2 regions of the Azospira sp. MPR-LB4 genome follow, and region 1 is predicted to be linked to the other one. Evidence: predicted binding sites of a transcription regulator. Region 1 holds the regulator's gene; the other holds the start of a gene.

Evidence for each region. Region 1 encodes sigma-54, which starts transcription at its own class of promoters, with help from an activator protein. Its sites were predicted from a motif close to TGGCACGCTTNCTGCTNA; they were not measured.
Region 2: a site for sigma-54 is predicted at 6,793-6,810, ahead of adh (aldehyde dehydrogenase). Genes of this name have one in related genera too.

The regions. Positions count from the first base shown of each region.
Region 1 is NZ_CM179521.1:2,182,176-2,197,752, forward strand. Features, by position in the region: gene AC3QLZ_RS10320 (glutathione S-transferase family protein) at 1-306, shown strand, start outside; gene AC3QLZ_RS10325 (alpha/beta hydrolase) at 306-1,118, shown strand; gene AC3QLZ_RS10330 (YjfB family protein) at 1,191-1,385, opposite strand; gene AC3QLZ_RS10335 (hypothetical protein) at 1,546-1,743, shown strand; gene AC3QLZ_RS10340 (type IV pili methyl-accepting chemotaxis transducer N-terminal domain-containing protein) at 1,761-2,615, opposite strand; gene AC3QLZ_RS10345 (class I SAM-dependent methyltransferase) at 2,698-3,855, opposite strand; gene AC3QLZ_RS10350 (pteridine reductase) at 3,946-4,701, shown strand; gene ttcA (tRNA 2-thiocytidine(32) synthetase TtcA) at 4,723-5,622, shown strand; gene AC3QLZ_RS10360 (adenylate/guanylate cyclase domain-containing protein) at 5,743-6,645, shown strand; gene AC3QLZ_RS10365 (serine/threonine-protein kinase) at 6,726-9,062, opposite strand; gene AC3QLZ_RS10370 (hypothetical protein) at 9,084-9,899, opposite strand; gene AC3QLZ_RS10375 (hypothetical protein) at 9,916-10,587, opposite strand; gene AC3QLZ_RS10380 (PsiF family protein) at 10,709-11,023, opposite strand; gene hprK (HPr(Ser) kinase/phosphatase) at 11,069-12,004, opposite strand; gene ptsN (PTS IIA-like nitrogen regulatory protein PtsN) at 11,973-12,458, opposite strand; gene hpf (ribosome hibernation-promoting factor, HPF/YfiA family) at 12,614-12,934, opposite strand; gene AC3QLZ_RS10400 (RNA polymerase factor sigma-54) at 12,949-14,427, opposite strand; gene lptB (LPS export ABC transporter ATP-binding protein) at 14,494-15,240, opposite strand; gene recX (recombination regulator RecX) at 15,306-15,577, opposite strand, start outside.
Region 2 is NZ_CM179521.1:3,037,035-3,052,611, reverse strand. Features, by position in the region: gene AC3QLZ_RS14380 (NYN domain-containing protein) at 1-242, opposite strand, end outside; gene AC3QLZ_RS14375 (ABC transporter permease) at 291-1,469, opposite strand; gene AC3QLZ_RS14370 (ABC transporter permease) at 1,472-2,632, opposite strand; gene AC3QLZ_RS14365 (hypothetical protein) at 2,712-3,308, shown strand; gene AC3QLZ_RS14360 (protein adenylyltransferase SelO) at 3,596-5,107, opposite strand; gene adh (aldehyde dehydrogenase) at 5,210-6,730, opposite strand; gene AC3QLZ_RS14350 (sigma-54-dependent Fis family transcriptional regulator) at 7,031-8,971, shown strand; gene AC3QLZ_RS14345 (ABC transporter ATP-binding protein) at 9,079-9,843, opposite strand; gene AC3QLZ_RS14340 (efflux RND transporter periplasmic adaptor subunit) at 9,879-11,048, opposite strand; gene AC3QLZ_RS14335 (Crp/Fnr family transcriptional regulator) at 11,268-11,960, shown strand; gene AC3QLZ_RS14330 (CYTH and CHAD domain-containing protein) at 12,101-13,624, shown strand; gene sixA (phosphohistidine phosphatase SixA) at 13,653-14,117, shown strand; gene AC3QLZ_RS14320 (pilin) at 14,219-14,614, opposite strand; gene AC3QLZ_RS14315 (HD domain-containing phosphohydrolase) at 14,785-15,577, opposite strand, start outside.

The DNA.
Region 1 (15,577 bases):
GGCGGCATCGGCCCCATCTTCGGCCAGACCCACCACTTCCTGCGCTTCGCCCCGGCTCCGGTGCCCTACGCCATCGAGCGCTTCCGCACGGAAACGGCCCGCCTCTACGGCGTTCTCGAGGGTCAGCTGCAACGCCAGACCTACGTCGCCGGCGATTATTCCATCGCCGACATGGCCATCTACCCCTGGGTCAGCCGCCACGAATGGCAGGGCATCGACCTGGCAGACTATCCCCAGGTGGCCCGCTGGGCGGCCCTGGTGGGTGAGCGGCCCGCCGTGCGGCGCGGCATGGAGGTGCCCGCCTGATGGACACCCGCGCCCAGGACCAGGTCCTCGAAGTCATTTCCCGCCCGGCCCAAGGCAAGGCCAAGGCCCGGCCCACGCCCCTGCTCTTCGTCCATGGCGCCTTCGCCGGCGCCTGGTGCTGGGACGAGCACTTCCTGCCCTTCTTCTCCGCCGCCGGCTACGACGCCCATGCCGTTTCCCTGCGCGGCCACGGCGGCAGCTGGGGTCACAACAGCATCGACTGGTGGAGCATCCAGGATTACGTCGAGGACGTGCGCCGGGCGGTGGCGGAACTGGAACAGGCGCCGGTGCTGATCGGCCACTCCATGGGCGGCTTCGTGGTGCAGAAGTACCTGGAGCAGGCCCAGGTGCCGGGCGCCGTGCTGATGTGCTCGGTGCCGCCCCAGGGCCTGGTGGGGGCTTCCCTGCAGATGGTCTTCTCCCGCCCGGACCTGCTGGGGGACCTCAACCACCTGCTGGGGGGCGGCCAGGTGGCCAGCCATGTGCTGGAGCAGGCCCTGTTCGCCCAGGACGTGGAGCCGGAACGGCTGCTGCGCTACTACGGCCACATGCAGAAGGAGTCCCAGCGGGCCATCTGGGACATGTCCCTGTTCAACCTGCCCCAGCTGCTGCGCATGCGGCTGCCGCCCCTGCAGATCATCGGCGCCGAACTGGATGCCCTGGTGCCGGCGGCCCAGGTGAAGATGACCGGGGACACCTACGGCATCACCCCGGAAATCTTCCCCGGCATGGGCCACGGGCTGATGCTGGAACAGGATTGGGAAAAGGTGGCCAGGTCGCTCCTGGCCTGGCTCCAAGGCCAGGGTTTCTGAACCGCGGCACCAAAAACAAACGCCCCGGCAAGCCGGGGCGTTTCGGTATCTGCGACGGCAGGGCCGGGCAGCTCAGGCCGTGGTGTTCACGTTCTTGCCCAAATGGTCGGGCAGATTGACGGTGGACTGGGGCAGGGCCTGGATCAACTGGGCCGCACTGGAAGCCTGGGCATCCAGGGCCTTCTTCAGGACTGCGGTTTGAATCTGGTTGCTGGTCTGGGTTTCCGAAAAACTGGTGGCCAGACTGGCGATGCCATTGACGTCCATGGCGTTCTCCTCGTGGAATTACTGTTTCATTTTACGACCAAAATCCGTCTTTCTTGATACCGGAGCAAAAAAATCCCGGAACGGCTCAACCTTTTCCCACCGCGCTCCGTTACACCTCTTACAGGGCGACGGGCGCCCCCTCACGGTGAAGGAGAGCAACATGCTGACCATCATGGACATGAGCACGGGCCGCTGCAGCGACGACCTCACCGCCCATTACGACGAAGACGTGCTGAACGCCAACTGGACCGAGCCGCCCCGGCTGGAGCCCCAGCTGCAACTGGTGGCGGTGCCGACGCGGCAACCGGGTATCGACCCCGCCCTCTATCTCAACGCCTTCTACGCCGCCCAGGAATAGGCGCTGCCCGGCCAAACTCAGTTGCGACGGGCGCCCCCCGGCGCCACCGCCACCTGGGTGCTGTTGTAGGCCTGGGCGTACTGACGGCTGACCTCCTCCAGCACTTCGGCGATGCGCTCGCTGGTGGTAGCCACGTTGCGGGCCTGGCTCTGCCTGTCCGTACCGGCACCGCTGCCGCCGCCGACCAGGGCCTGGTCGAAGAATAGCCATTGGGTACGGGCCAGTTCCAGGGCATTGCGCACGGCGGCGGTGTTTTCCCGGGCCCCGGCCAGCTCGCCCAGGGCGGTATTGAATTCACGGCGGGCCTGTTCCGCGTCCACCTGGCGCCCCTGGCTGCGGTCACCGGCGTAGCCCATCAGATACAGTCGTGCCAGCCGCTGGGCCAGCATGTTCTGCCGCTGGGATAGATCCAGCAGGCGCCCCATATTGCCTTCGCTCTGCTCCTCGATCAGCAGGCTCAGCTTGCCGCTGGCCAGCATCAGGTCGTCGCTGACCGCCAGCACCCGCTGCAGGGCCGGCGTGGTGTAGGGGGACTTCAGGGCCTGCCGCAGCTCCACCCAGAGGGCCTGGGTGCGCTGCAGGGTTGGCGCCATGCGGCTCTGGCGGCTGTAGGGGGCCAGTTCGGCAAGAGCCGTCTCCAGTTGCTGGGTGGCTTTCTGCAACTGATTGCGGGCGCTGTCCGCCTGGATCTGCAGGCCGGCCTGCAGATAGAGCTTGGCCACACGCTGGGACTGCAGCCGCAGCTGGCCCACGGCCACCAGGTCGCTGGCCCCGGCAGCCTGGACGGCACCGGAAAGCAGCAGGGCAAAGAGAAACAGTAGTCCCAGGAAGAGGGCGCGACTGGCAGCGACGGGGAGCAAGGCAAGGGGCATGACGGCATTCCCGAAAACATCTAGGGGCCGTCAGTAAACACCCTCCGCGTTGCAGGAATATGAAGGGTCGGAACGCTGCCGCTTACAGGGTGTGGCTGCGGTCGCCGCGCTGGAAGCCGAGCAGGGGCTCGGCCAGGCCCTTGCCCAGGGCGATGACCTTGAACAGCTCGCCCATTTCATGGGGCTGCACCAGTTTCTGCACCATGGCCGCGGCCTTGAAGTACTCGCTGCTGCCGGGGGCCAGACTGGCCAGGCAGTCCAGCAGGCCCGCATTCATGAGGAACTGGCCCTGGGCGGTATAGCCCAGCACTTCCAGGCCTGCGACGAAGCCGGCTTCGGCCGCTGCCGTGAAATCCACGTGAGCGGTGATGTCGGTCAGGCCCGGCAGATGGAAGGGGTCCGGGTGGGCATGGTGGCGGTAGTGGCACATCAGGGTGCCGCCGCCCCGCTGGGGATGGTAGAACTCCTGCCGGGGAAAGCCGTAGTCCAGCAGCAGCAGGGCTCCTTGCTCCAGGATCGGCCCCCAGGAGGCCACCCAGGCCGGTGCCGCGAGGCCGATCTCGCTCATGTAGCCGGCCGGCGGAATGGTGCATTCGGCCGCCAGGGCCTGGGCCCTGGCCAGCAGTTCGCCGGTGGCGGGGCGTTCGACCCAGGCAAAGCCTGCGGGGCCGATGCCGACGCCCCGCTCGAAAATGCCGCTCTCGCGCCAGGCCACCGCATGTACGGGCATGGCGTCGAGCACCTCGTTGCCCAGCACCAGGCCGGAGAAGCGCTGCGGCAGGCGATCCAGCCATTGCACCCGGTCCAGCAGATGGGGCGCCCGCTGCTCCAGGGTCGCCGCCTGGCGCTGGCGCAGGTCAGGCGACAGGTCCAGGATGGCATAGCTTTCCGGCAGGCTGCCCAGGGCCTCCAGGGCCAGCAGCAGGTCGGCCGCCAGGCGGCCGGTACCGGCCCCGGCCTCGATGATGCGGGGGCCGCTGGCCGCCATGATCTGGGCCGCCTGGGGTGCCAGGCTGCGGGCGAAGAGGGGCGACAGTTCGGGGGCGGTGACGAAGTCCCCGTCGGCGCCGAACTTGCGCGCCCCGGCCGTGTAATAGCCCAGCCCCGGCGCGTAGAGCGCCAGTTCCATGAACCGGGCGAAGTCGATCCAGCCGCCCCGGCCGGCGATTTCGGCGGCGAGGGCATCGGTCAGTCGCTGGCTGTGAGCCAGGGCATCGGCGTCGGGCAGGGGCAAGGCCATGAAAGAAGAAGAAAAAGGGGCGAAAAGAGGGCGGGATGATGGGCCAATCCGCTAAAATTCGCAAACTTCCAAATCCGTTCAGGGCAGTCCATGGACAGCAACGGCAACTTGCAGGGCAAGGCGATTCTGGTGACCGGCGGCGCCAAGCGGGTCGGTGCGGCCATCGCCCGGCGCCTGCATGCCGCCGGCGCCAGTCTGGTGCTGCATTACCGCTCGGCGGCGGCCGAGGCCCGCAGCCTGGCGGCCGAGCTGAACGCCCAGCGGGACGGTTCCGCCGTCTGCATCCAGGCCGACCTGCTGCAGACCTCGGCCCTGCCCGGGCTGGTGGAGCAGTCGGTGACGGCATTCGGCCGCCTGGACGGTCTGGTCAATAACGCTTCCAGCTTTTTCCGCACGCCCCTGGGCAGCATCGACGAGGCGGCCTGGGACGACCTGGTGGGCAGCAACTTCAAGGCCCCCCTGTTCCTCACCCAGGCGGCGGCGCCCCATCTCCGGGCCAGCGGCGGCGCCGTGGTGAACATCACCGACGTCCATGCCGAGCGCCCCCTGGTGGGCTATCCCCTGTATTGCGCCGCCAAGGGCGCCCTGCTCACCCTGACCCGGGCCCTGGCGGCGGAGCTGGCACCGGTGGTGCGGGTCAATGCGGTGGCGCCTGGCCCCATCCTGTGGCCGGAGGGCAGCGACTTCGACAGCGCCGCCCGCCAGGCCATCGTCGCCGACACCCTGCTGGGCCGGGAAGGCAGCCCGGCCGACATCGCCCGGGCCGTGCACTTCCTGCTGGTGGACAGCCCTTACATCACCGGCCAGGTGATCAACGTAGACGGGGGCCGCACGGCCCATCTGTAATCAAGTAACCAGGAATCTCCCGTGGAACGCTCCAACACCCTGCAACGCATTGAAAAATGGCTCCTGCGCGAAACCGGCAAGGCCATCGCCGACTACAACATGATTGAGGAAGGCGACACGGTGCTGGTCTGCGTTTCCGGCGGCAAGGATTCCCATACCCTGCTGCACCTGCTGCGCATCCTCCAGGCCAAGGCGCCGATCAACTTCCGCCTCATCGCCATGAACCTGGACCAGAAGCAGCCCGGCTTCCCGGCCGAGGTGCTGCCGGCCTACTTCGAGAAGACCGGCGTCGATTTCCGCATCATCGAGGCCGACACCTACTCGGTGGTGAAGGAGAAGATTCCCGAGGGCAAGACCACCTGCTCCCTCTGTTCCCGCCTGCGCCGCGGCATCATCTACCGCACCGCCAAGGAACTGGGCGCCAACAAGATCGCCCTCGGCCACCACCGGGACGACATGGTGCATACCCTGTTCCTCAACCTGATTTTCGGCGGCAAGCTGAAGGCCATGCCGCCCAAGCTGGTCACGGACGACGGCGCCCACGTGGTCATCCGTCCGCTGGCCTACTGCGCCGAGAGCGACATCGCCCGCTACTCCCGGGGCATGGAATTCCCCATCATCCCCTGCAACCTTTGCGGCTCCCAGGACAACCTGCAGCGGCAGAAAATCCGGGAGATGATGCAGGAGTGGGACCAGAAATTCCCCGGCCGCACCGAGGCCGTCTTCAGCGCCCTGCAGAACGTGGTGCCCTCCCACCTGGCGGACACCAAGCTGTTCGACTTCAAGGGTCTCAAGGCCGGCCTGACCCCGGCGGCCGAGGGCGACACCCTGTTCGATCCGCCGGAGCTGCCCCCCATGCTGGCGCCCCGGGGTCCCCTGGACGGGGACGATTTTCCGCTGCCCGTAGTGGCTGGGGCCTGAGCCCTTTGCTATGATGCCGGTTCAGGGAAAATCAACATAAATCAATAATATGACGAAGATAATACGTGCAGTTCAGGTAGTTGGAGTCATGCTGTCGCAGTCATTCAGGGGGGTAATGGCATGAGTAGTACCGAATCAGAACTGGCGGTACTGTTTGCCGACATTTCCGGCAGCACCCGGCTCTACGAGAAGCTGGGGGACACGGAAGCCCTGCACGCCGTCGATCGCTGCATCAAGCGCATGGAGCGGGCCGTCGAGGGTTACCAGGGGCGCATCATCAAGACCATCGGCGACGAACTGATGGTGGCCTTCCCCACCGCCGACGCCGCCTTCCAGGCGGCCATGGACATGCAGCAGCGGGTCCTGGACCTGCCGCCGGTTTCCGGGGTCAAGCTCAACATCCGGGTGGGTTTCCATTTCGGCCCCACCATCGAGGAGAACAACGACCTCTTCGGCGACACGGTGAACACCGCCGCCCGCATGGCCGGTCTGGCCAAGGCCGGCCAGATCATCACCAACGCCCAGAGCCTGGCTACCGTCTCGCCGCTGCTGCGGGCCTCGACCCGGGATGTGGACCGGCTGCCGGTGAAGGGCAAGGCCGAGGAAATGCAGATCGTCGAGGTGCTGTGGCAGGAGACCGAGGAGCTGACCATGAAGGCTCCCAGCATCGACCCCACCCAGCCCCTGCGCACCGTGACCCGCCTCTGCGTGCGGCACCACGGCAAGGCCTATCTGCTGGATGACAAGACCTCCACCCTGACCTTCGGCCGCGGCGGCGAGAACGACGTGGTCATCGAGGACCGCAAGGCCTCCCGCAGCCACGCCAAGATCGAACGCCGTCGCGACAAGTACGTGCTGATCGACCAGAGCACCAACGGCACCTTCGTCGCCTTCGAAGGCGAGGCCGAAGTGTTCCTGCGGCGCGAGGAGATCGTCCTGCGCAACAAGGGCCTGGTGGCCTTCGGCCACACCGCCGCCAGCGGCAGCACCGAAATGGAAGTGGCCCAGTTCGAATACCTGTAAGCGGGCCCCAACCAAAGCCAACGGCCGGAGGCGTCATGCCTGCCGGCCGTTTTTTTTTGGGCCTGTCCCCAGGAGCGTCTTCAGATTTCCAGCTTCTTCAGCAGGGCCGGGTTTTTCACCACTTCGGCCCGGCGCCCGGGCGTGGCTTCGTAGAGGGCGGCCGGCGGCGCCTCGTTGAGGCGAGCCAGGCCGGCAGCGCTGCTGCAACGGCTGTCCAGGCCCACCGTCACCTCGCTGCCGGCGGTGGATACCACGCTGAAGCAGGGCTGGCCCAGCTTGCGGTTGAGGGGCGCAAGGACGGCGGCCTGGGCCAGCTCCGCCGTGGCCGGCAGGCTGCCGGACAGCTCCGCCTCCACCACCTCGCCGTCGAGACGGGTGCCCAGCACTGCCCGCAGGCCGTTCATTTCCTGCTGCAACCTGGGCAGCAGGGCCTTGTCGGGCAGGGCGCCGAAGCGGAAGCGGACCTTCTGGCCGGCGAAACGGAAGTGCTGCAGGAAGAAGCTCTTGGAGAACTCCTCGCCCACCAGCCGGCCCACATCCTTCAGGGCCGCCTCTTCCGTGGCCCAGCTGCCGTTCTGGGGCAGGGTGGTGTTGAAGTAAATTTCCTCGCCGCTGGCCTGGTCGATGCACTTCACCGTCCACGAGGTGATGACGTACTTCTCGATGGTCAGGCCGGAAGCCTGCAGGGTGGCGGAAAGCTTCTTGAAGCGGGCCTCGCCGACGATGGCGAAATCGGCCCCCGGCTGGCCCTTGGCGGCATCGCCCCAGGTGCGAAAGCCGAAGGACTGGACCCGCTCCTTGAGGATGTTCTCGGCGATGGGGGAACGCACGGCGTCGCCGGCTTCGCCCCGGGTGTTGATGGTGACGGAGATTTTCGGGTCGCCGTTGTTGCGGATGAAATCCACCCGCTCCTCGGCAGACATCTGGTTGAGGGATTTCTGCACTTCCCGCACCCGCACCACGGCCCGGGTGCCCAGGGTGGCCAGACCGCCGGCCTCCTGCTGTGGCGCCTCTTCCTGCAGCACCGATTCGATGAAGTCGCCGCTGCGGGAAAGCAGGCGGGCAGACAGCAGATCGTAGTAGCGGGAGAGGGAGGCCGGCTGCACGTTGAGGGCCACCGCCTTTTCCACCAGCTGGCGACGGGCATCCTCCCGCAGGGCGGCCTGCAGCAGGGCCGGATCGCCGGCCAGGCGGGAATCGCTGGGATCGGCCACGCCCACGGCGGAAATGACGATGGTGCCGTTGTCGGCCGCCGCTACCGAAGCCGTCGGCAACGCTGCCGGGGAACCCGATCCGTCGCCGCCGCGGCCCAGGTACAGGTAGCCGGCACCGGCCGCCACCAGGATCGCCGCCCCCGCCGCCAAGGCATAGGGCAGACGGGATTTGGCAACGGCCTGGGAGGCAGGCGGGACGGACGTCCCGGCCATGCCATGGCTGGAAGGCGCGTCCTTGCTGGCCGCTGGCGATGGCACCACCCGGGTGGCTTCGCCGGCTGCGGCGGGCCCTGCCGCCCCGGAGACCAGGGTCCGCTCCGCCTCGGCAGAGAGCAGGGTGACCTCATCGGCCACCAGGGTCGCCTCCTCCTCGGGGCCGCCGGCCATGGCCTGCTGCAGGGCGGCGGCAAATTCCCGGGCGCTCTGGAAACGCTGCTCCGGCCGCTTCGCCAGGGCCTTGCGCACCACCGCATCGAAACGCCGCGGCACCTGCACGTTGAGCTCGGAAGGGGCGATGGGGTCCTCCTTCAACACCTTGTGCATGATGGTGGTGAGCTGGCCGGTGAAGGGCTTTTCCCCGGTGAGAAACTGGTAGAGCAATACACCGGCGGAGAACAGGTCGGAACGGCCGTCCACCGTCTGCCCCATGAACTGCTCCGGCGACATGTAGGCCGGAGTGCCGAGGACGGAGCCGGCCTGGGTCAGGTTGGAGGATTCGATGCGGGCGATGCCGAAATCCCCCACCTTGGCCTGGCCGTTGTGCAGGATGAAAATGTTGGCCGGCTTGATGTCCCGGTGCACGATGCCGTTGCCGTGGGCGTGGTCCAGGGCGGAGAGCAGCTCGCCCATGAGGCGGGCGATCTCGCTGAGGGAAAAGCGTTCGGACTTGTCGAAATAGTCCTTCAGCTCCCGCCCTTCCACATACTCCATGGCGATGAAGGCGGTGCCCCCGTCCTCGCCATACTCGTAGATGGCGACGATGTTGGGATGGTTGAGCCGCCCGGCGGCCTGGGCCTCGCGCTGGAAACGGCTCAGCAGCTCCTGGGCCTCGTCCTTCTCCAGCTGGTCCCGGCGCACGGTCTTGAGGGCCACCCGCCGGGCAATGCCCGGGTCGAAGCCCTCATAGACCACCCCCATGGCCCCCCGCCCCAACTCTCGGCGGACCTCGTACTTGCCCAGTCTGGGCGGCATAGCCTCGGCCATAGCGGCTCTCCCGGCGGCAGGTTATTTGTACTTGCTGTCGATTTCCCAGACGTTCTTCTGCACCAGGCGCTGCACCATGCTGTCCAGGGTGAGGCCGCCGGAGGCGCCGGAGGAAACGCCCATCACCGACGAGCCCTTGGCTCCCAGCTCCATCTTCTCTTCGGTATAGCCGGTGGCCACCTGTTCGGTGGTGTTGGCGTCGATGATCTTGTAGCGCATGCCGATGATCCACACCCCGGTGTTTTCCTGGGTCTGCACCGAACCGACCACCGTCTCGCCGACGGCACCGGCCTGGGCCCCGCCCATGGAGCCGGAGAAGGCGCCGAAGACGCCCAGCAGCTTGCCCACGGCACGGCCGTCGAAGCCCTGCTGGGCCTGGGCCACCTGCTCGGCCTTGAGGATGTCGAACTTGACCACGTACTTGGTGGTCTTGAACTTGCCCTTCTGCAGCAGCTTGCGGGCGGCGCTGGGGTCGCCCATGGTGTAGGCCAGGGTGAACTCGTTGAGCAGGGGCCCCATGTCGGAGCGTTCGAGGATCTTGAAGTTGGCCTTGCCCAGTTCCAGTTCGGCGTAGTCGGCGATGTTGTTGGGGCCGTACTTCTGGGTGAAGGAGGCGTTGTTGGACTTCACCTCCCCCGGGATGACCACCAGGGCCGGGCCCTTCTTCGCCGCATTGGCGTACTCCACCGGCTTGTACATGGCCTTGTCGGCCATTTCGTTGGCCTGCTTGGAGGTGTCGCTGCCGGCGGTAGGCGACGGGCTCTCGAAAACCGGCTGGGCGAAGGCCGAACCGGCAAAAGCCAGGGCCAGGGCAATGGGGGCGATTTGCTGACGCATGGAAGACTCCGTAGGTTTATTTTTTTGGTTTGCCGGCAGCCCGGCAGTAATCGTTGTAGAGCTTGGCCACCACCTCTTCGGCCTGCTCATTGACCAGCTCCAGGACCATGCCGGCGGTGTCGCTGCCGGAATAGGATTCGGCCTTGGCCGTGGCGGTGGAGATGGTGCGGCCGTCCGCCGCCGCCAGGGTGAAATGCATGGTGACATAGACCTCGGGCAGACGCACCACCGGGTTGTAGGCGGTGCGGGTGGAAACCCCGCCCTTGAGCACGAAGGCAGCACCCAGCTTGCTGGAGGCGGCCAATGCCGCGTCCGGGTCGTTGCGGAAGTAGGCCTCCATTTCGGCCTGGGCAATGCGGGCCCGCTGCTCCTCGGCGGTGTAGGTCTTCAGGCCAAGAGCCTTCAGCTTCTGGTTGATTACGGCGGCGTGGCGGCCGTATTTGCTGCCCTGCAACTGATAGCCATCGGCCGTCTGGTCGGCCAGGGCCACCAGGATGCCCTGGTTGCGCAACGCCGCCTTGCAGGGAGCGGCCAGATTCTGGGCGATGCGACCGCGGCGCCCCTCGTCCTCGGCAGCGTCCTGCTTCTCCTCCTCGGAAAAACTGAAGGCCCGGGCACCGCCGGTCGCCGCCAGCAGCAGGCCGCAGCAGAGCAGGCGGGAAGCGGCACGCAGAAGGGCTGGCTGCATCTCGGGCTCCAGGGAAATGCCCGGCGTCGGGGCGGTATTGGGGGAATGGGGCAGGCCATTCTGTCAAAAAAAATGCCAGCCTTCAATCGGCTGGCATTTTTGCGGGAAGTCCGCCCCGGGCTTACTTGGCAGCCTGGCTGTCGGCTTCGCACTTCTTGATGAAGGAGGCCTTGGCAGCACCGGCCAGTTTCTTCTCCGCGGCCTTGGACTGGCACTCCGCATTGGCGGCGGGAGCGTCGGCGGTCTTGCCGGAGAGGCAGGTCTTCATGAAGCCCTTGCGCTCGTCGCCCTTGAGGCCTTTCTCGCCGGCCTCCTTGTTGCAGTTCTTCATGCGCTCCTGCTGGGGCGTCGGCGCTTTGGCCGCGTCAGCGGCGCCGGCAATGGGAGCCAGGCCGATACAGGCCAGGGAACACAGGGCAAGCAGCATCTTTTTCATGGTGTCTCCGTCAGTGGTCAGGCAGGGATCACCACTATGCGTTCGTCAAATATCGTCGTCAAGCAGCAGCTTCTGCTGCCGGGTGATGAATTCCTGCATGTTGTCGATGCCGCGCAGCTGCAGGATGCTGTTGCGCACCGCCGCCTCCAGCAGCACCGCCAGGTTGCGCCCGGCGGCCACCGGAATGACCACCTTGCGCACGGCCACGCCGAGGATCTCCTGGGTCTGGGCATCCAGGGGCAGGCGCGGCGCATCCACCCCGGCCACCGGCTTCTGCAGGTGCACGATCAGCTTGAGCTTCATTTTCCGCCGGGAGGCGGTCTCGCCGAAGATGGTGCGGATGTTTAGCAGGCCCAGGCCCCGCACTTCGAGGAAGTCCCGCAGCATGCCCGGGCAACGGCCCTCGATGGTGGCGGGGGCGATGCGAGCCAGTTCCACCACGTCGTCGGCGACCAGGCCGTGGCCCCGGGAAATCAGTTCCAGGGCCAGTTCAGACTTGCCGACGCCGGAATCGCCGGTGATGAGGACGCCCATGCCCAGCACGTCCATGAAGACGCCATGCACCGACACCGTGTCCGCCAGGCGGCGGGAGAGGTAGATGCGCAGCAGGTCGATCACGGCCGAGCAGGGTTTGGCGGTGGTGAACAGGGGAGTGCCGGTGCTCTCGCAGCCCTCCAGCACGGCCGGCAGCACTTCCAGGCCCTCGGCGACGATGACGGCAGGAGGCTGGGCGGCGAAGATTTCGTTCATCTGCGCCTTGAGGCGCTCAGGATTGACCCGGCTCAGCCACTGGTACTCGGCGGCGCCGATGACCTGCAGGCGTTCCGGGTGGATCAGGTTGAGGTGGCCGACCACGTCGGCGCCGTAGTTGCCCCGCTCCCGGATCTCGATGGAGCGTTCGGCACCCTGGGCCGCGACCCAGGTCAGGGACAGCTTGTCCTGGTGGTCCTCAAACAGCTGGCTGATGGAGATTTGCCGCATGGTTCCCCCAGTCGGTGAACAGGCGGTGGGCGTCGTCGGTGTTGTCGCAGGCGCCCAGGGCCTCGCGGAAGGCCCGGTCGGAGAAACGCTGGGCCAGCTCGGAAAGAATCTGCAGATGCTGCTCGGTGGCCTGTTCCGGCACCAGCAGCACGAACATCAGGCCGACGGGCTTGCCGTCGGGGGAATCGAAAGGCACCGGGGCGGACAGGCGCATGAAGGCGCCGGCGGCTTCCTTGAGCCCCTTGATGCGGCCGTGGGGAATGGCAACCCCCTGGCCCAGGCCGGTGGAACCGAGTTTTTCCCGGGCGAAGAGGCTGTCGAAAACCGTGGCCCGGGCGATGCCCAGGTTGTTCTCGAACAGCAGTCCGGCCTGCTCGAATGCCCGCTTCTTGCTGCTGGCTTCGAGGTCCAGCAGGATGTGGGCGGGAGGGAGGAGTTTGGCGATCAGATCCATGGGGCGGGAACCTTCCCCGAACAGCGGGATGGCGGCGGCAGGGCCGGTTGGAGACTGGGATTCAGGCAGGATACCTGGCGAAAAGTGGCGGGATCATAACGGAAAACGACCCCGCCGCCTATGCCTTTCGTCCCAGTCCCGGAGAGGGAATCAGATCACTCTTCGATGTGATTCTTGATGGTGTCGCGGTGGTGATCCTGGGCCTTCTGCTTGTACTTCTGCACCTGGCGGTCCAGCTTGTCGATCAGGGTGTCCACGGCGGCATACAGGTCGGCATCCTCGGCATCCACGTGGATGTCCTTGCCGGGCACGCGCACGGTGACTTCAGCCTTCTGCTTCAGCTTTTCCACGGTGAGGATGACGTTGACGTCGATGACGCTGTCGAAGTGACGCGTAACCCGCTCCAGCTTGGCAGTGACGTAGTCGCGGATCGCCGGGGTGACTTCCAGGTGATGTCCGGTGATGTGCAGGTTCATGGCTCGCTCCTTTTTTAGATGGACTTGCGTAGGTTGGCCGGCGAAATGTTGAGCGCTTCTCTGTATTTTGCAATGGTTCGACGCGCCACAACAATGCCTTGTTGGCCAAGAATTTCGGATATTTGACTGTCCGAAAGGGGTTTTCTGGGGTCTTCGGCCGCCACCAGCTGCTTGATCAGGGCCCGGATGGCGGTGGCCGAACAGGCGCCCCCCGTATCCGTGGCCACATGGCTGCCGAAGAAATACTTGAGTTCGAAAATGCCCCGGGGGGTGGCCATGTACTTCTGGGTGGTCACCCGGGAGACGGTGGATTCGTGCAGGCCCAGGGTTTCGGCGATTTCCCGCAGCACCAGGGGACGCATGGCCACCTCGCCGTGTTCGAAGAACTGGCGCTGGCGGTCCAGGATGGCCTGGGACACGCGCAGGATGGTGTCGAAACGCTGCTGCACGTTCTTGATCAGCCAGCGGGCCTCCTGCAGCTGGCCGGAGAGGCTGGAGCCGCGCTGCTTGGAGAGGATCTCGGCGTAGAGCCGGTTGATGCGTAGGCGCGGGTAGGCGTCCGGATTGATGCTGGCGGTCCACTGGTTGCGCACCTTCTTCACCACCACGTCCGGGGTGATGTAGCGGGCATCCAGGGGCGCGTACTGGGCGCCGGGCCGGGGGTTGAGGCTCTTCACCAGGTTGGTGACGGCGCGCAGGCGCTCGTCGTCGCAGCCCAGCAGCTTCTTCAGCTTGGTGAAGTCCCGGCCGGCCAGCAGTTCCAGATGATGGCGCACCAGCTTCAAGGCCTGGTCCCGCACCTCGTCGGCCGGCAGGGCTTCCAGCTGCAGGGCCAGGCATTCGCCCGGAGTACGGGCGCCGACACCGGTCGGGTCCAGGTGCTGCAGGTGGCGCAGGGCGATCTGCAGGTCGTCCAGGTCGATTTCCAGCTCTTCCGGCAGGGCTTCCTGCAGCTCCTCCAGGGGCTGGGTCAGGTAGCCGTCCTCGTCCAGCGCCTCGATGAGGAAGCTGACCAGCTGCCGGTCCCGCTCGGAGAGCTGCATCAGGCCCAGCTGCCAGTTGAGGTGGTCGCGCAGGGAGGTGTTGGCGGCCTGCACTTCCTGGAAGTCGGAATCCTCGTCTTCGTCGCGGGAGGCGGAAGGGTAGCTGCCTTCGGCAAACCAGTCCTCGCCTTCGCCCAGGCTGTCCCGGCTGTCGTCCCGGACTTCTTCGGGGCCATGACTGTCGGCGCCTTCACCGGATTCGCCGCTATCGCCTTCCCGCGGGCCTTCGGCAGCGGCCTCGGCCGTACTGCCGGCGTATTCGCCTTCGCTCCCGCTGTAGGAGGGCTCGTAGTTCTCGTCCTCCCGCTCCAGCAGGGGGTTTTCCAGCAGATACTTCTCCAACTCTTGCTCCAGCTCGAGCGTCGACAGTTGCAGCAGCCGGATGGACTGCTGCAGCTGTGGCGTCAGGGCCAGGTGCTGCGAGAGTTTGAGTTGGAGGGTTGGTTTCATGGACCCGGGGCCGAAGGGGCCGGCGGCAATGAGCGGGTTGAGGGAAAGACTCGGAGACTGGGCTCGTCAGAGACGGAAGCTCTCGCCCAGATATACTTTTCGGACGTCTTCATTATAAACGATCTCATCCGGGCGGCCAGACGCCAGCACCCGGCCCTCATTGATGATGTAGGCCCGGTCGCAGATGCCCAGGGTCTCACGCACGTTGTGGTCGGTGATGAGCACGCCGATGCTGCGGTCCTTGAGGAAACGGATGATCTTCTGGATTTCCAGCACGGCGATGGGGTCCACGCCGGCGAAGGGCTCATCCAGCAGGATGAAACGGGGAGAGGTGGCCAGGGCCCGGGCGATTTCCACCCGGCGGCGCTCGCCACCGGACAGGGCGGCGGCATTGGAAGCGCGGATGTGGCCGATGTGCAGCTCTTCCAGCAGTTCCTCCAGGCGCAGGTCGATCTCGTGCTTGGGCAGCTTCTGCAGTTCCAGCACGGCGCGGATGTTCTCCTCCACGTTGAGCTTGCGGAAGACGGAAGCCTCCTGGGGCAGGTAGGAAATGCCCAGATGGGCCCGCTTGTGGATGGGGAAGTGGGTCACTTCCTGATTCTGCAGCTGGATGGAGCCGCCGTCGGAGGGCACCAGGCCGACGATCATGTAGAAACAGGTGGTCTTGCCGGCACCGTTGGGGCCCAGCAGGCCCACCACCTCACCGCTGCCCACCTCGAAGGACACGTCATGCACCACGGTGCGGGACTTGTAGCGCTTTTTCAGGTTGTTGGCGGAAAGCTTGGCGATGAGGTCGGGGTTCTGCTCGGACATGGGCTATCGGATTCTATGAATGCGGGGGCGTAAAGGCATTGTGCCAGAGGTGTCGCCCGGGGGTTCTACCAGTCGCTGCCGGACTCGTCGTCCCAGCCGCCCTGCAGCACCTGGCGGACGGTGGCGGCGGCAAAGCCGCGGCTGAGGAGGAAGCGGGTCTGTTTGGCCCGCTCGGCCAGATCGGCGGGCAGGGCGGCGAATTTCTTCTGCCACACCTGGCGCGCCCGTTCCAGCTCGCTGCCGCCCTGGGCCAGGGCCGCGGCGACGGTTTCCTCGGCCACGCCCTTCTGCCGCAGTTCCTGGGCCAGCCGGGCATCGCCGTAGCGGCGGGCGCGGA
Region 2 (15,577 bases), 850 kb from region 1:
GACTGGCGCACGTGGGGGATTTCGATCAGTTCGAAATTGGCCTCGTGCATGGTGGCCTTGAAGGTCTTGTAGCGCTCCCAGTCGCAGTAGGCCTTCTTGACCACGATGGAGCCTTTGACCAGCAGGCGCTCCAGCACCGGCTTGATGTCGAATTTTTCGTATTGGGCGTCGCGCACGCCCAGGGCGATGTTCTCGAAATCGCAGAACAGGGCCATGCTGACGGTATCGGCAGGAGCTGCCATGGGTGTTTCTCCGTAAGGAATTGGATCAAGTATAAGGCCGGGGACCGCTCAGGCGGCGCGCAGGGCCTCGACGATGTTCATGCGGGCGGCCCGGAAGGCAGGCAGGAAGCCGCCCAGCAGGCCCATGAGCAGGGCAAAGAGCAGGCTCTTGACGACGATGCCCGCATCGAGGGAAAAGGTGAAGGCCAGTTCGGCGAAGGACTGCCAGTTCATGGTGGAAATGGTGAACAGCTGCATGGTGGAAGCCAACAGCAGCCCCACCAGCCCACCCAGCAGCGCCAGGCCCAGGGATTCGGCGAGGAAGGCCAGCAGGATGGCCCGGCGGTTGAAGCCCAGGGCCCGCAGGGTGCCGATCTCGCCGGTGCGGTTGGCTACCGCAGCATACATGGTGATCATGGCACCGATGATGGCGCCGATGGAAAAAATCACCGACAGGGTGATGCCCAGGATGCTGATGAACTTGGACAGGGCCTCCGACTGGTCGGCGTAGAACTGGGCTTCCCGCTTGGCTTCCAGGGTCAGGCGCGGGTCGTCCTCGATGGCCGCCTTGACCGCGGCGAAGGCGCCCGGGTCGTTGAGGCGGAAGATCAGGGAAGAGAACACCGGCCGGCGGAAGGCCTGCATCAGCTGCTCCGCATCGCCCCACACCTCCGAATCGAAGCCGCTGCCGCCCGCATCGAAGACCCCCACCACCACCCAGTCCCGGGCGCCGAAGCGCATGGTTTCGCCCAGGCCGGCGCCGTTGAAGCGGCTGGCGATGGCCTGGCCAGTGACGATCTCGTTGGAGCCGGGGCGGAACGGCCGCCCCGCCACCAGCCGCACCTGGGGCCGCAGCTGCAGGCCCACCGGCGACAGGCCGCGGATAATGACGTTGGAAGGTTTGGCCGCCGCCCCCTCGGCCACCCGCTTGTTGAGGGAGATCAGCACCACCGTCTCCTTCGACAGCATGCGCAGGCCGCCGGCCCCCAGGGCCACCTGGGGCAGGCTCTCGACGATGGCCGCCGGCCCCCGCTCGATGCCGCTCTGCACCTCGGTGCCGGAGGCCCGGCGGGTCACCACCACGTTGTCCGGGCTGCCCGTATCCACCAGGGTCTTCTTCAGCCCCGCATCCAGCATCAGCACCGTGGCGAAGACGAACACCACCAGGGCCATGCCGCCGGCGGTGAGGGCCGTGGTCAGCTTGCGTGCCGCCAGGTTGCGCAGGGAATAGGAAAGGGGAATGGCCATGATCAAGCGACGCTGCGCAGCCCTTCGACGATCGGAATACGGGCCGCCCGCCGGCTGGGGAACCAGGCGGCGATGAGGCCCACCCCCAAGGCACAGGCAGCCTGCAGCAGCACCGTGGTGCCGGAGACGAAGAAAATGGGGAACAGGGTGCCCATGGCCTGGGCGAAGGCGGCCGCCGCAGGAAAGGTCAGGGCGATGCCGAGGCCGCCGCCGATGGCGGCGATGGCCACCGACTCGCCGAAGATCAGCCCCTGCACGAAGCCGGGGCCGAAGCCCAGGGCTTTCAGGGTGGCATATTCACTGGTGCGCTCCCGCACCGTCATGGCCATGGTGTTGGCCATCACCGCCAGGATGATGGCGATGACCACGTAGGAAACGATGCGGATGGCGACGACGATGGCCTCGGTCATGGAGACGAAGGAAAGCTGGAAGGCCTTCTCCGTCTCCGTCAGGGTTTCCGCCGCGCTGTTGCGGAACTCGGCATCGATGAGGCGCGACAGCTCCGCCGCCCGCCCCGGGTCGTCGATGGTCACCACATAGACCCCCACCTGGTTCTGCCGCCGCGGATAGCGCACCTTGGCCACCTCATTCAGGTAGTCCCAGTGAAAGAGCATCTGGGCCACGTCCGTCTTGGCGTCCCGCCCGGTGTAGATGCCGCGGATGACGAACTCCCAGGTGCCGGGAAAGATGGTGCCCTTCAACTGCACCACATCCCCCACCTTGAAGCCGTACTGGGCCGCCAGCTTGCGCCCGACGACGGCCCCCTTGCGGTCCCGGGCGAAGGCGGTGCGCTCGTCGTCGCTGAGCAGGTACTCCGGGTACAGCTCCAGATAGTTGGGGTCCACCGCGAACTGGGGAAAGAAGTTCTTCGGCTCCTTGTAGATGCCGCCGAACCAGTTGGCCGTGGTGATGGCCTTGACCCCGTCGATCTGCCGGATCTTCTGCTTGTAGGTCAGAGGCAGGGGGAAAACCAGGGAAATGGAATTGCGCGTCACCAGCCGGGCGTTGGACGCCCCTTCCGCCCCGGCGTACCAGGCATCCACCACCGTGGACAACAGCCCGAAAGACAACACCGCCACCATCAACCCCACCAGGGTCAGCAAGGTGCGCAGCTTGTGCCGGAAGGCGTTGCGGAGGACGAGATTGAGGAGGATGAAGAGCACAGGGAACTCCGGGAGATGTTGCATTATAGGCGGAGCGGAGTTCCAGGCAGGTTATGGGAAGGGCTCGATGCATGGAGGCATGCAACTGGATCGTCATTCACCAACAACCACCGCTTACATGCTCTTAGAATATGGGCAACTATTTGAGCAACCTAGTCATCCCACACAACATATGCGAAAGCTACAAATTCGATTCTGGCTGATTGTCCTAGCGTGGTTCTTATATGGGCAGATGATTGCCGGTGGGCTCTCTGCAGGCTATCTCAACAATATTGGGGTTTATGCTTGGGAGGCTTTTGGGCAATACATTCCCTCGATAGCACGACTACATGAGTCTTATGAAATATTGCCAAGACTTCATTCTTCGCTAATGTTGATGTCCATGCCTTTCTTATTCATCGCGCTTCTTCTCACCGATGTTGAAGGCTCTGTTGAAGGCGTTCGAAAGAAGGGCACAGAGGTGCCCGCAACCATCTTCATAATTCTCATGGGCAGTATGGTCTTCGTTGCAGGTTTCGGTGCTCGACGCTTCAACGGCAGCTTTTTCACCTTCTCAATTGGTGCATCTTTCCTGACTGCAGTCTCAGCATATTGCTTCCGTGCTGCTTACTGCATCGTGTTTCAGTCACCGCACAGACCAAGCCATCAAGAATCACCAGGGCGACCAGGGCAATAGGGATCTCCTATGAGAAAAGCTCTTCTCGAATACCTCGGGGCACTAAGCGCCATCGGTGGCATAACGCTATTGCTGTTTTCCTTTGTCCGACGCAAGGATATTCGGGACTTTCTGTGGTCATTTCTACTGCATGGAAAAATCTCACAGGATTGGGATGCTGCTGTGCTCCTGGCGCTCGGGGGATGCTTAACCGCCTTTGCTGTCTATTCGGGAGTATTGGGACCCCACCGTGATGGCAGAAAAAGTTGAATCGCCATCACCAGAAGCCATCAACCCAAAACCAGAGATCACGTCCCGCAAAACGTCTGAAACGTCCGCATGAATTCCCGGGGTGCCGGTTCGGCTAGGTCGGCGTAGCGGGGCTGTTCCCGGTAGGGCTCGGCCAGGGCGCCGAGCAAATGGTGGAAGGGTGCGAGATCGCCCTGCTCGGCGGCATCGAGGGCTGCTTCCACCTGGTGGTTGCGGGGAATGAGCCAGGGGTTGTGCCGGGCCATGGCGGCGGCCCGGGCGGCCCCGGCCACGCGGGCGTTGTCCCCCTCCCCGTCGGCGGCGGTGCACTGCCGGCGCCAGCGTTGCAGCCAGGCGGCGAGGGCGGCGCCATCGGCGAACAGCGTTCTTAGCCGCTCCTCCCGGCCTTCGGCCGCTTCTCCCAGATAACGCCAGGCCAGGGTGAAATCCACGGACTGGGCCTGCAGCAGGGCCAGCCAGTCGCCGCCCAGGGCCTCGGCCTCAGCCCCGCCATCGGGCAGGCCCAGCTTGGCTTTCAAAGCGGCCAGCCAATGCTCTTGGTAGCGGGCGGGGAAGGCTTCGATGATGGCCGTGGCCCGCGCCACGGCCCGTTCCATATCGGCATCGATGAGGGGCAACAGAGTCTCGGCGAAGCGGGCCAGGTTCCAGGCGGCGATCTCCGGCTGCCGGCCGTAGGCATAGCGACCCTGGCGGTCGATGGAGCTGAACACGGCCCCCGGGTCGTAGGCCTCCATGAAGGCGCAGGGGCCGTAGTCGATGGTTTCGCCGGCGAGACTCATGTTGTCCGTGTTCATGACGCCGTGGATGAAGCCCACCGCCATCCACCGGGCCACCAGGGCGGCCTGGCGCTCGGCCACGGCCCGCAGCAATTCCAGATACCCATTCTCCGCCCCGACCAGTTCCGGGTAATGGCGGGCGATGGTGTAGTCGGCCAGTTGCCGCACCTGGGCCGGGCCGGCGTGGGCGGCGAAGAACTGGAAGGTGCCGACCCGCAGATGGCTGTCCGCCACCCGGGTGAGGACGGCGCCGGGCAGGGGACGCTGCCGCCGCACCGGCTCGCCGGTGGCCACCACGGCCAAGGCCCGGGTGCTGGGAATGCCCAGGGCGTGCATGGCTTCGCCGGTCAGCACCTCCCGCAGCATGGGGCCCACGGCGGCCTTGCCGTCGCCGCTGCGGGAGAAGGGGGTTCGACCCGAGCCCTTGAAGGCGATGTCGCGGCGCCGGCCCTGGCCGTCGATCACCTCCCCCAGCAAAAGGGCCCGGCCATCGCCCAGCTGGGGCGAGAACTGGCCGAACTGGTGGCCGGCGTAGGCCTGGGCGATGGGGCTGGCGCCCTCCGGCAGGGCGTTGCCGGAGAACAGGGCGGCCAGCTGATCCGGCGTGGCCTCCGCCAGGGGCAGGCCCAGTTCCCGGGCCAGGCCGGGGTTGAAGTGCAGCAGCCGGGGGGCCGGAACGGTGGCAGGCTGCCAGGGCACGGCGAAGCCGGGCAGGTCCCGGGCGTAGCTGTTATCGAAGGGGAAGGTGAAGGCGGGGGCGGTAGGGGCGGACATGCCTGAGTAGAACGGTGCCCGGCGGGAAAGTTCGCCCGGCCGCACCATAAAAAAAGGGGCGCAGCCCGCACCGGCCGCGCCCCTGCCAAGGGAGGAGACGTTTTAGAAGAAGCCCAACGCCTTGGGGCTGTAGCTCACCAGCAGGTTCTTGGTCTGCTGGTAGTGGTCCAGCATCATCTTGTGGGTCTCGCGGCCAATGCCCGATTCCTTGTAGCCGCCGAAGGTGGCGTGGGCCGGGTAGGCGTGGTAGCAGTTGGTCCACACCCGGCCGGCCTTGATGCCGCGGCCCATGCGGTAGGCGGTGTTGCCATCCCGGCTCCACACCCCGGCGCCAAGGCCGTAGGGGGTGTCGTTGGCGATTTCCAGGGCTTCGGCTTCGGTCTTGAAGGTGGTCACGGCCAGCACCGGGCCGAAGATTTCCTCCTGGAAGATGCGCATCTTGTTGTGGCCCTTGAACAGGGTCGGCTGGATGTAATAGCCCTCGGCCAGTTCGCCGCCGAGGCGGGCCCGATCGCCGCCCACCAGGCATTGGGCGCCCTCTTCCTTGCCGATGGCCAGGTAGGACATGATCTTGTCCATCTGCATCTGGGAGGCCTGAGCGCCCATCATGGAGTCGGTGTCCAGGGGACTGCCCTGCTTGATGGCCTTGACCCGGGCCAGCACCCGTTCCATGAAGTGGTCGTAGATGGATTCGTGGATCAGGGCCCGGCTGGGGCAGGTGCACACTTCGCCCTGGTTGAAGGCGAACAGCACCAGGCCTTCGATGGCCTTGTCGAAGAAGTCGTCGTCGGCGGCGGCCACGTCGGCGAAGAAGATGTTGGGGGACTTGCCGCCCAGTTCCAGGGTGGCGGGAATGAGGCTGTTGGCGGCAGCCTGGGCGATGACCCGGCCGGTGGCGGTGGAGCCGGTGAAGGCGATCTTGGCGATGCGCTTGCTGGAAGCCAGGGCCATGCCGGCGTCGCGGCCGTAGCCATTGACGATGTTGAGCACACCGGGGGGCAGCAGGTCGGCGATCAGCTCGGCCAGCACCAGGATGCTGATGGGGGTGGATTCGGCGGGCTTCAAGACCACGCAGTTACCGGCGCCCAGGGCCGGGGCCAGCTTCCAGGCGGCCATCAGGATAGGGAAGTTCCACGGGATGATCTGGCCCACCACGCCCAGGGGTTCGTGGAAGTGGTAGGCGATGGTGTTTTCGTCGATCTCGCTGATGGAGCCTTCCTGGGAGCGCAGACAGCCGGCGAAGTAGCGGAAGTGGTCGGCGGCCAGGGGAATGTCGGCGTTGAGGGTTTCGCGGATGGCCTTGCCGTTGTCCACCGTCTCCACGTAAGCCAGCATTTCCAGGTTGGCCTCGATGCGGTCGGCGATCTTCAGCAGGATGTTGGAGCGTTCGGTGGCGGAGGTCTTGCCCCACTTGTCGGCGGCGGCGTGGGCGGCGTCCAGGGCCAGCTCGATGTCCTCGGCGCCGGATTGGGCGGCCTGGGTGTAGGGCTTGCCGGTGATGGGGGTGATGACGTCGAAGTACTGGCCCTTGACCGGGGCCACCCACTTGCCGCCGATGAAGTTGTCGTAGCGGGCCTTGTACTGGTGTTTGGCGCCGGCGCTGCCGGGGGTCGCGTAAAGCATGGTGTCTCCTTCCGTTTTTATGGGGATAGAACAAGGCTCCAGAAAGGGAGCCCGGCTTCTCCTTATCAAGGGCCGTGCCAGCGCCGCCACCCAATCCCAAGCCATTGATTCCTAAGGCACCACCCCCTGCCGCCGGCGGCGACCGCCGCCCCGTGGCACGTCCCGTCCCGGCACAGCTGTACCAAAATGACACACCCGGCCGGACACTTCCGGGGAAAGCATTGCACCGGGGAAACAGAGGGCTATACTCGCCGGACCACACCATCCGACCCGTCAGAGGCCGGAGCGAAGGAGACATTGATGAACCATCCGCACCCGCGGGCTGGCGCTCCCTTGCTGCGCCAGGCCCGACGCCTGTTTCTCGAGCAGGGCGAGCTTCCCCCCGGCCTGGTGGACGAGCGCCTGCTGCGCTCCTGGCACCGCAGCCGCGGCGCCGGCCTGGAGCCGGTGGGCCGCAACCCGGAAACGCCGCGCCTCTCCGAACAGCACCTGCGCCAGGCCCTGGAGCGCCACCAGGAATTCGTCGCCCACGCCGAGCCGGTCATGGAATACCTCTACGCCCAGGTCCAGGCCTCCCACAGCATGGTGGTGCTGGCCGACAACCGGGGCCTGCTGGTGCATGCCCTGGGGGACCCGGACTTCCTCGGCAAGGCCGAGCGGGTGGCCCTGGCCCCCGGCGCCTCCTGGCACGAACAGCACCGGGGCACCAACGCCATCGGCACCGCCCTGGCCGAAGGCGCCGCGGTGGAAATCCACGGCGCCGAGCACTTCCTCGAACGCAACACCTTCCTCACCTGCGCCGCCGCCCCCATCCTTGATCCGTCCGGCAAGCTCCTCGGCGCCCTGGACATTTCCGGCGACCACCGCAGCCACCACCCCCACACCCAGGGCCTGGTGCGCACCGCCGCCCAAATGATCGAAAACCGGCTGCTGCTCTCCCGCCACCGCCGCCACATCCGCCTGCACCTGCATCCCCGGGCCGAAGGCATCGGCACCGTGGCCGAAGGGGTGCTGGCCCTCTCGGAAGACGGCTGGATCGTCGGCGCCAACCGGGCCGCCCTGGCCATGCTCGGCCTGCAGCCGGCGGACCTGGGGGCGACGCCCCTGGAGCGGGTGCTGGACAGCCGCAGCGAGGACCTGCTCGACTGGGGCCGGCGCCAGGGCCAGCAGGCCCTGCTGGTGAACACCCGGCGCGGCGGCAGGCTGTTCCTGCAGATCCACGCCGGCAAGGCGCCCATCCCCGTCGGCACTGCCGCGGCGAGCACCCCGCCCCAGGACGCCCTGGCCGCGCTGGATACAGGCGATGCCCGGCTGAAAGCGGCCCTGGACAAGGCCCGCAAGGTGGCAGGCAAACCCATTCCCCTCCTGCTCCACGGCGAATCCGGGGTCGGCAAGGAACTGCTGGCCCAGGCCATCCACCGCAGCAGCCCCCGCCGGGAAGGCCCCTTCGTCGCCGTGAACTGCGCCGCCCTGCCGGAAAACCTGATCGAGGCCGAACTCTTCGGCTACGCCCCCGGCGCCTTCAGCGGCGCCCGCAAGGAAGGCAGCCCCGGCCGCCTGCGCGAAGCCCACGGCGGCACCCTGTTCCTGGACGAGATCGGCGACATGCCCCTCAACCTGCAGAGCCGCCTGCTGCGGGTGCTGCAGGAACGCCAGGTGACGCCCCTGGGCAGCGGCAAGCCGGTGGCGGTGGATTTCGCCCTGGTCTGCGCCACCCACCGGCCCCTGCGCCAGGAGGTGGAAGCGGGCCGCTTCCGCGCCGACCTGTATTACCGCCTCAACGGCCTCACCCTGACCCTGCCGGCCCTGCGCGAGCGCAGCGACTTCTCCGCCCTGGTGGCGCGGCTGCTGGCGGAAATGGCCCCCGGGCGGAGCCTGGCCCTGGCTCCGGCGGTGGCCAGGGCCTTCGCCGACTACGCCTGGCCGGGCAACCTGCGCCAGCTGGCCAACGCCCTGCGCACCGCCACCGCCCTGCTCGAGGCAGACGAGGAATGCATCGACTGGCCCCACCTGCCGGACGACCTGGCGGAGGAACTGCAGCAGCGCCCCCTCGCCGCCGACGCCGCCGCGACGATGGCGGAGCCGGCGCCGGACCGGCTGCAGGAAGTCTCCCGCCTGGCCATCCAGCGGGCCGTGGCCGCGGCCCGGGGCAATCTGTCGGAAGCGGCCCGGCGCCTGGGCATCAGCCGCAATACCCTGTACCGCAAGCTGAAGGCCGGCGCCGCGGGGGAAGTTTCGTAGACGCCCAGGACGGCCGGCCTGACACCCAATAAGGACGGGCCTGTGCGGCATGGCATGCCGGACAGGCCCGTTTTCATTGGCTCCCGGGGCAGGCCCCGGTGCGGGGATCAGCGCGGACGGATTTCCTGGCGGGCGGAGAGTTCGCCCTTTTCCAGATGCATGATGGCGTGGGCCGATTCCGCCGCCCGCTGGTCGTGGGTGACCATGACGATGGTTTTGCCCAGCTCGTCGTTGAGGCGCTGCAGGAGGTGCAGGATGTCGCCGGCCGACTCCCGGTCCAGGTCGCCGGTGGGTTCGTCGGCCACGATCAGGGTGGGGTCGGTGATGAGGGCCCGGGCGATGGCCACCCGCTGCTGCTGGCCGCCGGAAAGCTCGTTGGGTGTGTGGTCCATGCGGTCCGCCAGGCCCACCATGGAAAGGGCCAGTTCGGCCCGCTCCCGCCGCTCGGCCTTGCCGAGGTTTTTCAGCAACAGGGGCAGTTCCACGTTTTCCAGGGCGGTCAGCACCGGCATCAGGTTGTAGAACTGGAAGATGAAGCCCACGTTTTCCGCCCGCCAGGCCGCCAGCTCGGCCTCTTCCAGGGCGGCGATGTCCTGGCCGGCGACGCTGAGGGTGCCGGAGTCGGGCCGGTCGATGCCGGCGATGAGGTTGAGCAGGGTGCTCTTGCCGGAACCGGACGGCCCCATCAGGGCCAGGAACTCGCCGGCGGCGATGTTGAAGCTGATGCGCTCCAGCACCGGCACCACCTGCTGGCCCCGGCGGTAGCTCTTGGAAAGGTTGTCGAGGACGATCAGGGGCGCCGCGGGGGTGCCGCTGCCAGTGTCACCTGTCCCGGCACCCAGTCCGGCTTGATGGCCGACAGCGTTCAGCACGCTGCCCGCGGCGGCGCTTCCGTCCACCGCGCCGCTCACTTGCTCACCACCTTGACCCGGTCCCCGTCCCCCAGGCGCTCGCCGGGACGGGCCACCACCTTGGCTCCCGGCTGCAACGCCGGGTTAGCGCTCACTTCCAGCAGATCGTTGATCTGGCGGCCAACCGTCACCGCCACCCGCTTCGCCTTGCCATCCTCGATAAGGAACAGGGACTTGCCGTCGGCCGCCAGGGCATCCTTGTGCACCGCCACCAGGGGCTGGCGCTCGCCGTCGCCCATGGGCTTTTCCAGGAAGGCCACCTTGGCGCTCATTTCCGGCAGGATGCGCTCATCCCGGTCCACGAAGCGCACCTTGGTCATGACCGTGGCCTTGGAGCGGTCCACCGTCGGCACCAGGCGGCTCACCTCGCCGCGGAAGCGCAACTCGGGAAAGGCGTCGAGCTGGATTTCGCAGGGCTGGCCCACCTTGATCCTGGCCAGGTTGGATTCGGCCACGTCGGCTTCCACCTCCAGGCTGTCCATGTCGGCCATGGTCACCACCGCGCCCTTGCTTTCCAGGGCCGAGGAGAAGGGGGTGATGACGTCGCCGATGTTGGCGGTCTTGGTCAGCACCACGCCGTCAAAGGGGGCGCGGATGAGGGTCTGCTCCACCCCCACCTGGGCCGCCCGCAGATTGGCCTGGGCCACCGCCACGGCGGCGGCGGCCTTGTCGAAGCGGGCCTGGGCCGTATCCAGGGAGGAGCCGGAGACGAACTTCTTCTGGGCCAGGTCCTTGGCCCGCTCCAGGGCGGCCCGGGCATCCTTCAGTTCGGCCTGGGCCGACAGCACGCCGGCGCCGGCCTGGTCGGCCTGGGCCTGCACGTCCTTGTTCTCCAGCCGGGCCAGCACCTCGCCGGCCTTGACCCGGCTGCCTTCCAGCACCCCCAGCCATTCCAGGCGGCCGGTGGCCTTGGAGGCGACGGAGGCCTTGCGGCTGGCCACCACGTAGCCGGCCGCATTGAGCAGGGTGACGCCCTGGTAGGGATAGGCGGTGGTGACGGAGACCGTCTCCACCTCGGTCTCGCGCCGGGAGAGGGAGGCCAGCAGCAGGCCGCCCAGCACGAGGACAGCGGCGCCGATGAGCCAGGTGCGGCGGCGGGAGCGGGGCGCGGCCGGGGCGGCAGGCCCCCGTTTGAGGCTGAGGCGGGAGAGATCGGGCTTGGACATGGCAGTGGGGGGAGTCGGGATTCCGGGCTGTCGGCAGAGGCGCAATGATGGGCCGATTATAGCCGTCCCCGGCCCGTCCCCTGCCGGGAATGGGGACCGCCGCCGTATCGGGCGCCGGCAGCGGCTAATCCCCATAAATGACGGGGACTTCCCGGGCTTGTCAGCGTGGGCCTCTAATGCGACCATGGAGCCCATTTTTCCATTCGAGGAGTGCCGTTCGTGACCACCAGCAATCTGAACATCGACGCCTTGCTGTCCTATGTGCCCATGTTCAATGGCCTGGCCCCGGACGAAATTGCCCGCATTGCCCGCGGTACCCGGGAAATCCACGCGGCCCGCGGCGACATCCTGTTCCACAAGGGCGATCCCTGCCAGGGCCTGCACCTGGTGGTCTACGGCCAGGTCAAGCTGGCCTTCACCTCTGCCCAGGGCGGCGAGAAGGTGGTGGAAATCCTCGGCCAGGGCCAGACCTTCGGCGAAGCCCTGATGTTCATGGACAAGCCCTACATCGTCTACGCCCAGGCCCTCACCGACTCCCAGCTGCTGCACATCTCCAAGGCCGTGCTGTTCGAGGAACTGGAACGGGACCCCAAGCTGGGCCGCAAGATGATCGCCGGCCTCTCCATGCGCCTGCACCAGATCATCACCGACGTGGAATCCTATTCCCTGCACTCCGGCCGCCAGCGCATCATCGGCTACCTGCTGCGGGACCTGCCGGACGAGGAACACCTGCCCAAGGAAACCACGGTGAACCTGCCCACCAACAAGGGCATCATCGCCTCCCGCCTCAACCTGACCCAGGAACACTTCTCCCGCATCCTGCACGAACTCTCCGAGCGGGGCCTGATCAAGGTGGAAGGCCGCAAGATCCACATCCCCGACGTGGAAAAGCTGCGCACCTTCGACCTCTAGGCATTCCGGGGCCGCCGGCGCGGCGCCCGCAGTCCGCGAAAAAGCCCCTCTGCCGGGGCTTTTTTGTTGCTGCCAACAGGCCCGGCGGGAAAGCCGCCGCTGTCATATTGGGATAAATCGCCGGGTGTAGAATCCCCGCTATGGCCCTCGAAACCGAACTCAAGCTGCGCCTGCCCCCCGGCGGCGCCGCCCGCCTCCTGCGGCATCCGCTCCTGGCCGGCAGCGCCCCCCAGCGCCAGCGGCTGCTCAACACCTATTACGACACCCCCGACCTGGAACTGCTCGGCCAGCGCATGGCCCTGCGCCACCGGCGCAAGGGCTGGGACTGGCTGCTGACGGTGAAGACCGCCAACCCGGCCAGCGGCGGCCTGGCCCGGCGCAACGAGTGGGAAGCCAAGGTGGCACCCGGCCAGTTCGATTTTTCCCACGTGGACGATGGGGACCTGCGGCGCTGGCTGGAAAAGCGCACGCCCCGCCTGGAAGCCGCCTTCACCACCGACTTCACCCGCCTCGCCTGGATCGTCGAACCGGCACCCGGCACCCGCATCGAGATCGCCCTGGACCGGGGCACCATCCAGAGCAAGGGTCAGCGGGAGCCCCTGGGGGAACTGGAACTGGAGCTCCTGGCCGGCCCCGAGACCGCCCTCTTCGCCCTGGCCCGGGAACTGTCCACCGCCCTTGGCGAACGCCAGGCCCTGCACCCGGTGGCGGCGAGCAAGGCGGAGCGGGGCTACGCCCTGTTCACCGGCCGCCGCAGCCCGCCCCAGAAAGCCCGCCCGGCCCCCCTGGAAACGAACCTGACGCCCCTGGCCGCCTGCCGCAGCGCCGCCCTGGACTGCCTGCAGCACCTGCAGGCCAACGAGGCCGGCGCCCAGCGCGGCGACAGCCCGGAATACGTGCACCAGGTGCGGGTCGCCATCCGCCGCCTGCGTTCCCTGCTCAAGCTGTTCGCCCCGGTGCTGCCGGAAGCCTTCCGGCAACGCTGGACCGGCCCCTGGCGCGACCTGGGCCGGGGCCTGGGAGAAGCCCGCAACTGGGACGTGTTCCTCAGCGAAACCCTGCCTCCCCTGAACGCCGCATTCCCCGGCGCTGCCGAGCTGACCCGCCTGGAACGGCACGCCAACAGCCGCTCCCAGGCCGCCCACCTCGCGGTGCGCCGCCTGCTGGGCTCGCCGGCCTACTCCCGCCTGCTGCTGGAATTCAGTGCCGACCTCTTCGCCCTCGGGGAAGAGCCGGCCGGCCAGCGCCCCCTGGCCGATTTCGCCGCCCGGCGCCTCGACCGCCGCGCCCGCCAGGCCAGCCGTCTGGCCCGCAACCTGGCGGAGCTGGACCACGCCGGCCGCCACCGCCTGCGCATCGCCTTCAAGAAGCTGCGTTACGCCATCGAGTTCCTCGCTCCCGCCGGCGGCAACGGCGCCCCCTACGCCCAATCCCTGGCCCGCCTGCAGGAACACCTGGGGCGCCTCAACGACCTGGCCACCGCCCGGGAGCTGCTGGCTCCCACCCTGCCGGCCCGGCCCGGCCTGGTCATGGGCTGGCTCGGCGGCCGCAGCGACCTGCTGCTGGAAGAACTGCCGGCTTTCCTCGAGGATTTCCTGGCCCAGACGGCGCCCTGGGAAAAATCCCCCGGCAAGCGCAACAAGACTGCAAAGCGGAGCGGCTAGGATGGCGCCTTTGTCCCCGGAGACCGCCATGGACCTGATCCTCTGGCGCCACGCCGAAGCCGAGGTCGGCAGCGACGACCTGGCCCGCCGCCTCACCGTCCGCGGCGCCAAGCAGGCCCGGCAGATGGCCGCCTGGCTCAAGCCCCGCCTGCCCAAGCACACCCGCATCCTGGTCAGCCCGGCGGTGCGCACCCAGCAAACCGCCGACGCCCTGGAACTGCCCTACGAAACCAGCCGCAAGCTGGCGCCCGATGCCAGCGTCTACGACCTGCTCTCGGCCGCCGGCTGGCCCGACAGCCGGCAGACCATCCTCATCGTCGGCCACCAGCCCACCCTGGGCCAACTGGCCGCCCTGCTCCTCTCCGGCCAGGAAGCGCCGTGGACGGTCAAAAAGGGCGCCGTATGGTGGTTCTCCAACCGGGTCCGGGCCGGGGAGACCCAAACGTTGTTGCGCTGCTGCCTGGGCCCCGACATTTTGGCTAGCGGCAGTTGAAATTCGCTTAGTTAGGCAAGAAGCGACAGCGTGCTCTGATACACGCCGCCACCCATAAAAAAAGCCCGCCGAAGCGGGCTTTTTCATCACAAAACCTGGGATTAGCTGCAACCCTTCGGCTTCATATCAGTGGGCAGGGCGCTGGCGTCGCAGGACCAGGCACCACCGGCAGCCCGGGCCAGCTTGATAGCCAGACCATTGACCTTGGTCGGGGCATTCTTCAGGGCGCAGGAGATGCCGGTGTTGTCCACGGTGTAGGTACAGTGGCCGCTCTTGGAAGTGTCAAGCCCGATGGTAGCTTCGGTCGGGGTGCCGCCATCGTTGGCGATCATTTCATAGGCGGTACGGACGGCAGAAATTTCTGCCAGACCGGCGGCGATCTTACCCTTGGCCTGGTAGTCGGAGTAAGCCGGCAGAGCAACTGCGGCCAGGATACCGATGATAGCAACCACCACCATCAGTTCGATCAGGGTGAAACCTTGCTGAACCTTGTTCATGACAATCTCCTATTGGAAGAAGGATATATGGGAGTCTCTGAATATCCGGAACTCCTCAATCAAGTATGAGCAAGTAGGATGCCAGCTTGCTTTTCCTTGATTTCACCGGGGCTACGCCGCAAAAACTGACGTTTTTTGTCACAACACATCCCTATCGCGGCACTTTCTGACTAGGCGACGTCAAGCTGGCTCTTGTCCATAAAACGCTCGGCATAGCGCAGAAACACCCGCTGCTTCAGGAAAACGTCGAGCAAATCCCCGTCCACATGTCCGTTGTCGCGGAATTTCCGCATGATGGCGAGGGCCTGGGACAGCTTCATGCCTTCCTTGTACGGCCGGTCCCGGGCGGTGAGGGCTTCGAAGATGTCGGCGATGCCCATGATCCGGGCCTGGACGCTCATCTGTTCACGGGTCAGGCCCCGGGGATAGCCCTTGCCGTCCATGCGTTCGTGGTGGCCGCCGGCGTATTCCGGCACGTTTTTCAGGTGCTTGGGCCAGGGCAGGGATTCCAGCATGCGGATGGTGGCGACGATGTGGTGGTTGATGATCTCTCGCTCGGCCTCGGTCAGGGTACCGGCCCGAATGGTCAGGTTTTCCACTTCGTCCGCGCTGAGGAAATCGTTTTCCTTGCCCTGCGCATCCTGCCAGCGGTAGCGGCGGGCGATCTGCCGCACCCGCTCTTGGTCTTCCGGCTGCATGGCTTCGCCGCCCACATTGCAGCGCTGCAGGAAACGCTGGTCTTCCTCCATCTGGGCCAGACTCGCCTCCAGCTCCTGGCGCGCCTGGCTTTCCCCACGGCCGCCGGCAATGGCTTGCCACATGCGGATCTGGGCATCGCGGCGGATCACCTCGAAGCGGGTATCCAGCAGATGGATGCGGTCGAAGATGGTCTGCAGCTTGGTCGCCTTGTCCACCACGTGCACCGGCGTCGTCACCTTGCCGCAATCGTGCAGCAGACCGGCC